3 regions of the Saccharibacillus brassicae genome follow, and region 3 is predicted to be linked to each of the others. Evidence: riboswitches for the same ligand, from Rfam matches in the RefSeq annotation. Region 3 holds a riboswitch; each other region holds the start of a gene.
What was found. A riboswitch is a leader RNA that binds a small molecule or an ion and turns the genes downstream of it on or off. The one in region 3 is predicted to bind cyclic di-AMP.
Positions count from the first base shown of each region.

Region 1 (3,204 bases), 890 kb from region 3:
ACGTCTGCGAAGCGGCGGAGCGCATTTTGGGCCAAAGCGTCAAAGCACTCGTCATCGCGTGCAATACGGCGACCAGCGTAGCGGCGACCGAGCTGCGGCGCACCTACGACGTGCCCGTGATCGGGATGGAACCGGCGGTCAAGCCGGCCGTCGAGATGAACGGGGCGAGCGGGCGGCGCGTGCTGGTGCTGGCGACCGAACTGACGCTCAGCCAGGCCAAATACCGGGATCTGGTGTCGCGCGTGGACGATCTGGGGATCGTCGATTCGCTGCCGATGCCGGAACTCGTGGAATACTGCGAAGCGCTGAAGTTTGATCCGGCCGAGCTCGGTCCTTACTTTTTGCGCAAATTCGACCGGTTCGACCTAAGCCGCTACGGCACGCTGGTGCTCGGCTGCACGCATTACCCGTATTATGCGGAGCTGCTGGAACAGATTCTGCCGCCGCATATCCGGGTCATCGACGGAAGCGCCGGCACGGTGCGGAGAGTGGCGCGCGTTCTCGAAGAGCGCGGGCTGGCCGGCGGCGGAAGCGGGCGCGTGCGGTTCATGAACTCCGCGGACGATCCGGCCTATCAGGCCAAGCTTGAGCGCGCGTGGGCAATTTTGAACGGCGTAATGCTTTGAGATTTGAATAGGAAAAGAACCCGAAAGAATCAATAAAAAGCTCCCGCCGCGTACGGTCGGAGCCTTCACGGAAGCTGCGCGGACTTGCGATCCGCCTTTCCGATCTTCGAAGCCTGCGACTCGTCTCAGGCTTTTTTCTCGCGCCCGCGCAGGGCAAATCCCGCTCCGAACGAACGTCCCGCAAGGCCGGGCAGGATGCACAAAACGACTTCGTTTCCGCATATGAAAACGGTAACAAAATCCGCTTTTCGACCTAAACGGCCCATCAAGCTCCGGCAAAGTGCCGCAGGCTGCTTTTTCAGCCGCATTTTCAGAGCTAAATCGAGCAAACGGGAGGTTTTCCGCGAAAAGGAAAGATCCGGCTTCGTGGGAGATTCCAATGTCAGCTTTTAACGCCCAAACCCGCAAAAAACGCTCAGGTTCATCCTTTACACGAGGTGTCAGAAGGGGTTAAGATACGGTTCATAAAAGCAGCATATCACCGCGCGAGGCGCGGGAAAATTGCCGCTTCTTCCCGGACTTTCGAAGCTTGGCACATCGAACGTTCCGGCATGCCGCCCACTTTTCGGAAAGGATGATGAGATTCGTCACTCGAACACGAAGACCCAGATTAGACTGCTGAATTTTTCGATAAAAACGGGGGAACCGATCGAGACGCCGCGCAGGCGCTCATGGGGTGAAGCCTGACGCTCTCCGGTACGCCGGATCTGCGGCAGGCGGGGCGACTCTTGCGTCCCAATCCGTCAGCTAACCTCGTAAGCAGAGCAGGAGAGGTGACCTTTTTCGCATCTTTCGAAAACCAGGCCATTCTCACACGTCACACCGGAGCCACATCAGCAGAGGAGGAAAAAGCATGTCGGATGCCATGATCATCATGGCCATTCTGGTCCTTACGGCCGTATCCGCGGGATACATTCTCTGGACCGACCGTACGGTTCAAGCCAAAGAGCAGCGCCGTTAAGCGCGAGCTTGTCAGGGCCGTACGTCCCCATACCGTCAAATGAACCGAAGCCGCGCCGCGGGAGATCCAGCCGCCGCGCGGCTTCTTAATGTCCGCTTGCAGGGATCGCCCATTCTTTTCCGCATCCGGTCTGCCCTTGGTCGATTGTCAAATACCGAGAACTATGGTAGACTAAAAATGCTGTTTTCCATTTTAGAAACTCTGATTCAATCGATACAGGATACGCGGCTTACGCTTAGGAGGTTAAACGACATGGAAATCTTTCTGAAGGTAGTTCTCTTGATCTTTGCTGTCGGTGTGATCACGGTCGTACTGCTGCAAAAAGGCAAAAGCGCAGGCTTGGCCGGCGCAATTTCCGGCGGTGCGGAGCATCTGTTCGGCAAAAGCAAAGCTCGCGGCATGGACTTGGTGCTTGAGCGCACGACCGTCGTACTGGGTGCCGGATTCGTAATCATGGCGTTGTTGACTACGGCTCTGACCAACTAACCCGGCGATCGGGGCGGTTGGACTGCCCGGGAAGCCTTCGTTGATCCTTGGATTCAAGGGAGACGAGGGCTTTTTTTTGTATATATTCAAATAAATGCGTACGAAAAAGCAAGCAAGGATTAAGCATGCGCCAGCGCGGGTACTTTTAACGTATAATAGAGAATGTAGAAGAAAAAATCGAGCATTCGCGATCTGCAGCCGATCGGGCGGTCTGTAGGCAGCCGGAGCCATTTTGAGGTGATAACCATGATAACGGAAGATATGCTGCTGGGCTTTATGCGCGAGAGCGCCTACAAGCCGATGACGCACCAGGAACTGGAGCAACATTTCGGCATCGACGATGCGGAACAGTTTCGGGAGTTTATGAACATGCTCAACGGACTTGAAGAAGAAGGCAAGATCGTACTGACGCGTACCCAGTGCTATGGCGTACCGGAACGTATGGATTTGCTGCGCGGACGTTTGCAAACGCATGCCAAGGGCTTCGGTTTCCTGATTCCCGAGGATCGCGAACACGCGGACGTATACATTAACGCGAACGACATGCTGAGCGCGATGAACGGCGATACGGTGCTGATTCGCATCGCGTCGCGCCGTTCTTCGAACGGACGCATGGAAGGCGAAGTGGTGCGGGTCGTCAAGCGCGCCGTGACGCAGATCGTCGGCACGTACCAGGACGAGGAATCGTTCGGCTTCGTGCTTCCGGACGACAAGCGCATCACGCGCGACATCTTTATCCCGGCCGGACGGTCCGGAAGCGCGCTGAACGGCCAGAAGGTCGTCGTGAGCATTATCGCCTACCCGGAAGGCCGCGCGGCGGCCCAGGGCGAAGTTATCGAAGTGCTGGGCTATAACAGCGACCCGGGCGTCGACATCCTGTCGATCATCCGCAAGCACCAGCTGCCGGAGTCTTTCCCGGACGAAGTGCTCGAAGAAGCGGAGCAGGCGCCGGAGACGATCTCCGACGAAGAGATCAACAGCCAGGGCCGGCGCGACCTGCGCGGCAAGCAGATCGTCACGATCGACGGCGAAGACGCCAAAGACCTGGACGACGCGGTCAACGTGGAACGCCTTGAGAACGGCAACTACGTACTCGGCGTGCATATCGCGGACGTCGGCTATTATGTCAAA
Region 1 covers NZ_CP041217.1:2,725,539-2,728,742, forward strand. The annotation lists gene murI (glutamate racemase) at 1-626, shown strand, start outside; cyclic di-AMP (ydaO/yuaA leader) riboswitch at 1,233-1,404, shown strand; gene secG (preprotein translocase subunit SecG) at 1,840-2,073, shown strand; gene rnr (ribonuclease R) at 2,320-3,204, shown strand, end outside.
Region 1: linked by a shared signal. The riboswitch ahead of secG (preprotein translocase subunit SecG) and the one ahead of FFV09_RS14975 (C40 family peptidase) in region 3 are both predicted to bind cyclic di-AMP.

Region 2 (3,204 bases), 1.0 Mb from region 3:
CACAACCGCGAAGCCCACGAAGACACGATCCGAATCCTCAAGGAAGAGAACGCTTCGGAAGTCGGCGGCATCATGCATGCGTTCTCCGGCAGCTGGGAAACGGCCAAAATCTGCCTCGACCTGGGCTTCCATCTCTCGTTCGGCGGACCGGTCACTTTCAAGAACGCCAAGCAGCCCAAAGAGGTGCTTGAGAAGACGCCGATGGACCGGCTGCTGATCGAGACGGATGCGCCGTATTTGACGCCGCATCCGTACCGCGGAAAGCGCAACGAGACCGCTTATGTTCGCCTCGTCGCCGAGACAGCCGCCCAGCTAAAAGGAATTTCTCTGGAAGAAATTGCCGAACAGACAATGAAAAATGCGAATAAACTTTTTGGTATCGGTTCTTAAAGAGAGCAAATGCGGTGAAAAGAAGAGTATTTACGAGATATTAATCTCTTAGGTCCAAAAAAGGGCAGAAGATTACAAATTTTTAACCTTTTACTCTGAAATACGTCAAAACGAGCAGCTTTACAAACAAGTGTGAAAAAAGCTATTATCTTGTCAGTGATTAATCCGGCCGTATGTTCGGTTAATCCGACAAATTCATGTACCGTCTCGCTGAATCTTCGTCAGGAATGACGAAGAACGGGGGAACCCGAAGCGGTCTGCCGATTATGATTTCCGAACTCACCGTTCGGCGAAAGCAGCCCGTGGTCGATTCCTTTTCAACTGGGTCTACGGGGTGAATTGGAGGTCTTCTCGCCATGAGCGGAAGAACCGACATAGGACGACTCTCTTCGTCCGAACCCGACAGCTAACCTCGTAAGCGCACAATAAGAGAGAGGCAGCCACGCGCCTTATGTTTTCCTCAGATCGTCAACTTGTCGATTTTATAAGAGGGAAGCCCGCGGAAGAGTCCTCTTAAGTTTTCTTAAGCCGCTCTTTCCACAGGCTTCTTTTGTTTTATGGCAGTTCTGCCGGAGGGAACAGCGTACATAAGGGTGGGATTCAAGGCTGAACTTTTAGACCGGGATGAACGTAGAGACGTGTTCTCCGATCGGAATCGGGAGGAACATACGGGAAGCACGCTTTTTGCGCTGCCCGTTTCTACGAAAAAATAGCAAGTAGTCGCGTCAATTTTTCTATGTATGCACTTGACGGCGGGGCTATGGAGGAGGACGGAAGAGTGGGAATTTTCACCAAAGAAGACACCCATGGTTCACGATCATCCAGCATGACTTACGCTTGGCGTTGGAAACGCCAGAACGGGCTTCAAATTTTGGGTGTCGCACTATTCGTCGTCGCAGTCGTGACGATGGTACTGCTCGGACTGTATGCACAGGCCGAGAAGCATATTGTGCTGATCGTAGACGGAAAAGAACAAGCGGTAAGCACGCATAAAGGCAGCCTTCAGGAACTGCTGGACGAGCATTCGCTCAGCCTGAAGCCTCAAGATGACGTATCGATGGCGCTCGGCGCTTCGGTTCAGGACGGCGATCGCATCGCGATCACGACAGCCGTACCCGTCACCTTGACGATCGACGAGAAAAGCGAGAAGCGCTTCACGACCGAGAAAACGGTAGCCGCGGCGCTCGCAAGCTGGGACGTCGAGCTCGGCCAATTCGATAAAATCTCGGTACCGGTCAGCTCCCCCGTCCAAAACGGCGGAGCGGTGAACATCACCACGGCCGTGCCGGTCACGGTATCCGTCGACGGCAAAAGCAAGCAGGCCTATACCGCCGAGAAAACGGTAGCCGCGGCGCTTGAAGGATGGGAAATCCCGTTCAGCGCGCACGACAAGATCTCCGTACCGCTGAGCGCCGCCGTCGAAGCGGACAGCAAGATCGCGATTACGACCGCCATTCCGATCAACCTGACGGTAGGCGGAGAATCGCAAAAGACCCTGACGACCGAAAGAACGGTTGAAGGCGCGCTGTCCGCGATGGACATCGAGCTGGGCGAACACGACAAAGTGTATCCGGGCGCTACGGCTCCATTGACGGAGAACGCCGACGTGTCCGTGTACCGCATCAACAAGTTCACGGCCGATCAGGAAGTCAAAGTACCGTACAAGACGATTGAAAAAGAAGACTCCTCGCTGCTGAAAGGCAAAACCAAAACGGTCCAGGCCGGCGTCGAAGGCGTCGTGGTCCACAAGGTCGAAAAGGTGTATCAAGACGGAGAATTCGTAACCAAGTACGTCGTCGACAAAAAAGTCAAAACCGAAAAGCAGGACGAGATCATCGCCGTCGGCACGAAAGAGCCGGTCGTCGAGAAGACGTTTGCGCCGGCAGCCGCCGCCAAACCGTCGGCCAAAGCGGCCTCCGCCAAGTCTTCCTCGTCCGCCAAAGGATTCGAATATAAAACCGTGCTGACCGGCGTGGCCGCTACCGCTTATTCTTCGGAACAACCGGGTATCGGAACGCGCACCGCAACGGGCACGACCGTGGCCGAAGGCCGTACGATCGCTGTCGATCCGAACGTAATTCCGCTCGGATGGTGGGTCTATATCGAAGGATACGGATACCGCAAAGCGGAAGACACAGGCAGCGCGATCAAAGGCAAGAAGATCGACATGTACTACGACAGCCTCGGAGCGGCGCTGAACTTTGGCCGCAAATCCGGTCTGACGATTTACGTGATCGGACCGAACAAGCCGTAACGAAGTTCGTTTCCGAAGCGGGCGTTTACGCTGACGGCCGCCGGATGCTATAATCAACCGTATAGGAAACGAAACCGAAGAAGAGGAGGTTCTCCTCTTCTTTTTGTTATGAGAGCCAAAGGAGCGGACACATGATCAGAGAAATGATTGTCGTGGAAGGACGCGACGATACGGTCGCGATCAAGCGGGCGGTCGACGCGGACACGATCGAGACCGGAGGGTCGGCGATCGGGGCGGCGGTAATTCGCCGCGTCAAGCTGGCGATGGAGCGGCGGGGCGTAATCATTTTGACCGATCCGGATTTTGCGGGAGAACGGATACGCAAAATCGTGGCACAGAAAGTGCCCGGCTGCAAGCACGCTTTTATTCCCGAAGCCGATGCCACGCGCAAAGGCGATATCGGCGTCGAGAACGCTTCGCCGGAAGCGATTCGCCGCGCGCTGGAGCGGGTGCATACGGAGATGCCGGGCGGGGAGAGCCAGATCGACTGGCAGGACCTGATCGAGACCGGACTGATCGTGCACCCGAACGCGGCGGCAAGGCGCATGGCGATGGGCAAC
Region 2 covers NZ_CP041217.1:2,573,062-2,576,265, forward strand. The annotation lists gene FFV09_RS10750 (TatD family hydrolase) at 1-390, shown strand, start outside; cyclic di-AMP (ydaO/yuaA leader) riboswitch at 589-827, shown strand; gene FFV09_RS10755 (ubiquitin-like domain-containing protein) at 1,217-2,644, shown strand; gene rnmV (ribonuclease M5) at 2,776-3,204, shown strand, end outside.
Region 2: linked by a shared signal. The riboswitch ahead of FFV09_RS10755 (ubiquitin-like domain-containing protein) and the one ahead of FFV09_RS14975 (C40 family peptidase) in region 3 are both predicted to bind cyclic di-AMP.

Region 3 (3,204 bases):
GGCGATCAACCGGTCCGTCTCCCGCCGCGAGCAGTAACCGCTCTCGCTCACGTATTTGTTGATGCGCATGCTCGTCCAACTTTCGTCTTCTCTATTGTAATAACCGGAAGCCGGCTGTTTGACTTCATTATAGATCCAAACAAAAACGTCTCCCGACCCGAAAGCGAAACCCAATGCCGTCGGAGGAGACGTTCGTCGATCAGGACGTCAAGGCTTCGGCAAGCGAAACCTGCGTCCTATGGATATACGCGTCGGAACGCTTCTTCGACCTGGGGCAGGATATCGTCCCAGCTTGCGTCCGGCAGTTTGCTGACCGTCACGAAGTCGCGCATGCCGAAAATGTTGTCCACGCCGTCGATTTCGACGAGCGCCGCAGCCAGCGGATGCTCGCTCGGCTCTCCCGCTTTGACCGACGTGCTTTTGGGACCTTCGAACAGAACGGAATCCGCTCCGACCCGAACCGAATTGGGATTAGGCGTTTGTTGAACATGAATTTGAACCGTGATAGTCCTCACCTCTTTCGTAAATTTGTCCGCCGGAAAGCGGACGAATTGGCTCTATTGTAACATATGGCCGCCCTGCGGCGCCGACTCTTTCGAAGCGGCCGGGCCTCAAGCGCGGTTTTGCAGTTCTTTCCACACTTTTTTGTTGCTGTATTCGCGCTTGGAACTGATATCCTCGCCGAACCAATCGGGTGGGGAGAACGCCTGCGCGTCTTCGAGCGACCCGAATTCGACTTCGGCCACCGTCAGGTCGAGCTGTTCGTACCGGTCCAGTTCGACCGTGAATCCGTTCCATTCCCCGGTCGTCCGGGTCTTCGTCAGCGGCACCGCTCCCGAAGCCCGGAACAGCTGGTCGTAGATGCTCTCGGTAATGGAGTATTCGATCTCTTCGCGGCTCATGCCGTTGCCCTGCTTGAACGTGTGCGTATATTCAACCTCGCCCGTATCGGCGTCGACCAGTCTGCGCACGCGCACCTCCTGCTGCTCGTCCAGCGCCAGGTAAGTCTGCTCGATCGTCTGCTGCGAGCGGCGCTGGAACGATCCGGCGGCGATCAGTTCTTCCGGCGTGCGATCCAACAAAAATTTGCGTTCGATTTCCGTTGCCATGCGGCTTCCTCCTCGTATGCCCGTATTTTCTTCTATAAGTATACCCCGAAAGATCGGGCCCCCGAAAGCCAAGAAGGCGATTTAACGGCAAACGCAAAAAAGCGCGTAGGCTACGCGCTTGAATAGAACAGTAAGCAGGCAAGCGTTCTCATAAAAAAACTTCACATGAACCGTCATGCGTTTTTGTAGCGTTCGTATTCGTTCAACCATTCGTCCAGCTTCTGCGACTGCACCAGCACCCGCTGATCGAGGAAACCGTATTCGTCGGCCAACTGATGGAGAATTCGACGCTGCCTTTCCATCTCATCTTGAATATCTTTGTTGTTCATCTCCAGGCCCTCCCGCTCGAGTCCTCTATACCATAAATCGGTAAAACAGCACCAATCCAAGAGATAAAATCCCAACATTTTAAATAATTTTTTTTGCGCACAGCTATTGCCGAATACGACGAAACTGCCGAAAAAGAAATATCAAACGCTGTTCGTTCGGGCTTTGCGAAACCTTCCGTACCGCCAATTGTAACAAATACGTGCGTTTTTCCCAGCAATAATTACAAATTTGTCACTTGTGTTTCGTTTTCAGCCTGTTATAATCATGCGATGTCGATAAGTTTTTTATGTTTTAAAGGAGCGTTTGACAAACCGATAGTCAGTAAGGTAGAGTATCAATAGTTACAAAATATTAATAAATGCCGAATTTCTTAACGCAAGAAAACGGGGGAACCATTTCGGGTGAATTATTCTTGTTTCAGAGGGAGTATAGGGAAATTCCTACCACCGAGCCCTTAGCTAACTCCGTAGGCATCAGGGGGAAAAATTTTTGAAGAAGCTTGTCATTTCCGTATTGGGAGCAGCCATTTTGTTTACGTCGGGGGCCACAAGTACATATGCCGCCAGCTCCGCACCACTTAACGCCGCAGTAAGTCAAGTCTCGGGCACGCCTTACAAATACGGCGGCACGACGACCTCAGGTTTCGATTGTTCCGGATTCACCCGATATATTTTCAAAAAGTTCGGCGTTTCGCTGGCCCGTACGGCTGCAAGCCAGGCTCAGCAGGGCACGACCGTATCCAAGTCCAATCTCCGCGTAGGGGATCTCGTCTTCTTCAACACGACGGGACGCGGAATTTCGCACGTCGGCTTCTACGTAGGCAACGGCAAGTTTGCCAATTCTTCGAGCAGCAAAGGCGTCAGCATCGCAAGCCTGTCCAATTCGTATTGGGGCAAACGCTACGTGACCGCCAAGCGCGTGACAAGCGACTGGTCTTACGGTCAAATGGTCCAGAGCTGATTTTCTCCGCACGTCTTCGTCTTCATCAACTCTCTCACATTCATCACACCCATATTCGCTTCAATCAACATCTTCCATTAACCCGTTCCTTCCGGCGCACGAGCCGGGGAACGGGTTTTATCGTCTCCGGGGACCGTTCCTTTTAATCAGATACTACATAGACGGACAGTCCGCCGGTTTGGTTGCATTTTCCGCGAACTTTTTTTGAACTTTTTTTCGATTTTGCCCTAACGGGCTTTTTTTGCTATAGTGAACCCATCTTTCCAAATGGGGTGACGAGGAGAATGTTCTGCCGCATCGTTCGAAGTAGCTAAGGATCGGGCCGGATCAAAACGCGTACCGGCTATCAAGGGGGCTCTCTGCCTTCTGATCGCATCCCTTGGTTTTACCACGATGATGCTGGACGGAACCTTCTCTTTTTGCTGCGTCCGCAGCGACTCATTCCCTTTTTGGAAGGCGGTTTTTGGTGTGTTAAAAAATAGCGTGTCCCTGTTCAAAAAACAAATCGTGCTGTACGTGCTGCTCGGCTTCGCCCTGCAGTTCGCTTCGGCTTACGGCATTCATACGTTTCAACGGCTGATCGACCGGATCTCGCTCTCCTCCGGCCTCGGCCAGTTAGGCAGCCTGCTGCTGCTCTACGGCGTGCTGCTCGGCGCGTGCGCCCTGCTGAACTACGCGGCGGAGTACCCGCAGACCCAGCTGCCGCGCGGCCTCACCGAGAAACTCAAGCTGCTGGCGCTCACCCGCCTCTCGAACATGGATTACCGCGCCTATCGCGATCTGGGCACGGGCGAGCTGATCCAGA
Region 3 covers NZ_CP041217.1:3,610,803-3,614,006, reverse strand. The annotation lists gene FFV09_RS14995 (pseudouridine synthase) at 1-69, opposite strand, end outside; gene FFV09_RS14990 (NifU N-terminal domain-containing protein) at 237-515, opposite strand; gene FFV09_RS14985 (CYTH domain-containing protein) at 612-1,109, opposite strand; gene FFV09_RS14980 (aspartyl-phosphate phosphatase Spo0E family protein) at 1,283-1,438, opposite strand; cyclic di-AMP (ydaO/yuaA leader) riboswitch at 1,789-1,927, shown strand; gene FFV09_RS14975 (C40 family peptidase) at 1,929-2,399, shown strand; gene FFV09_RS14970 (ABC transporter ATP-binding protein) at 2,868-3,204, shown strand, end outside.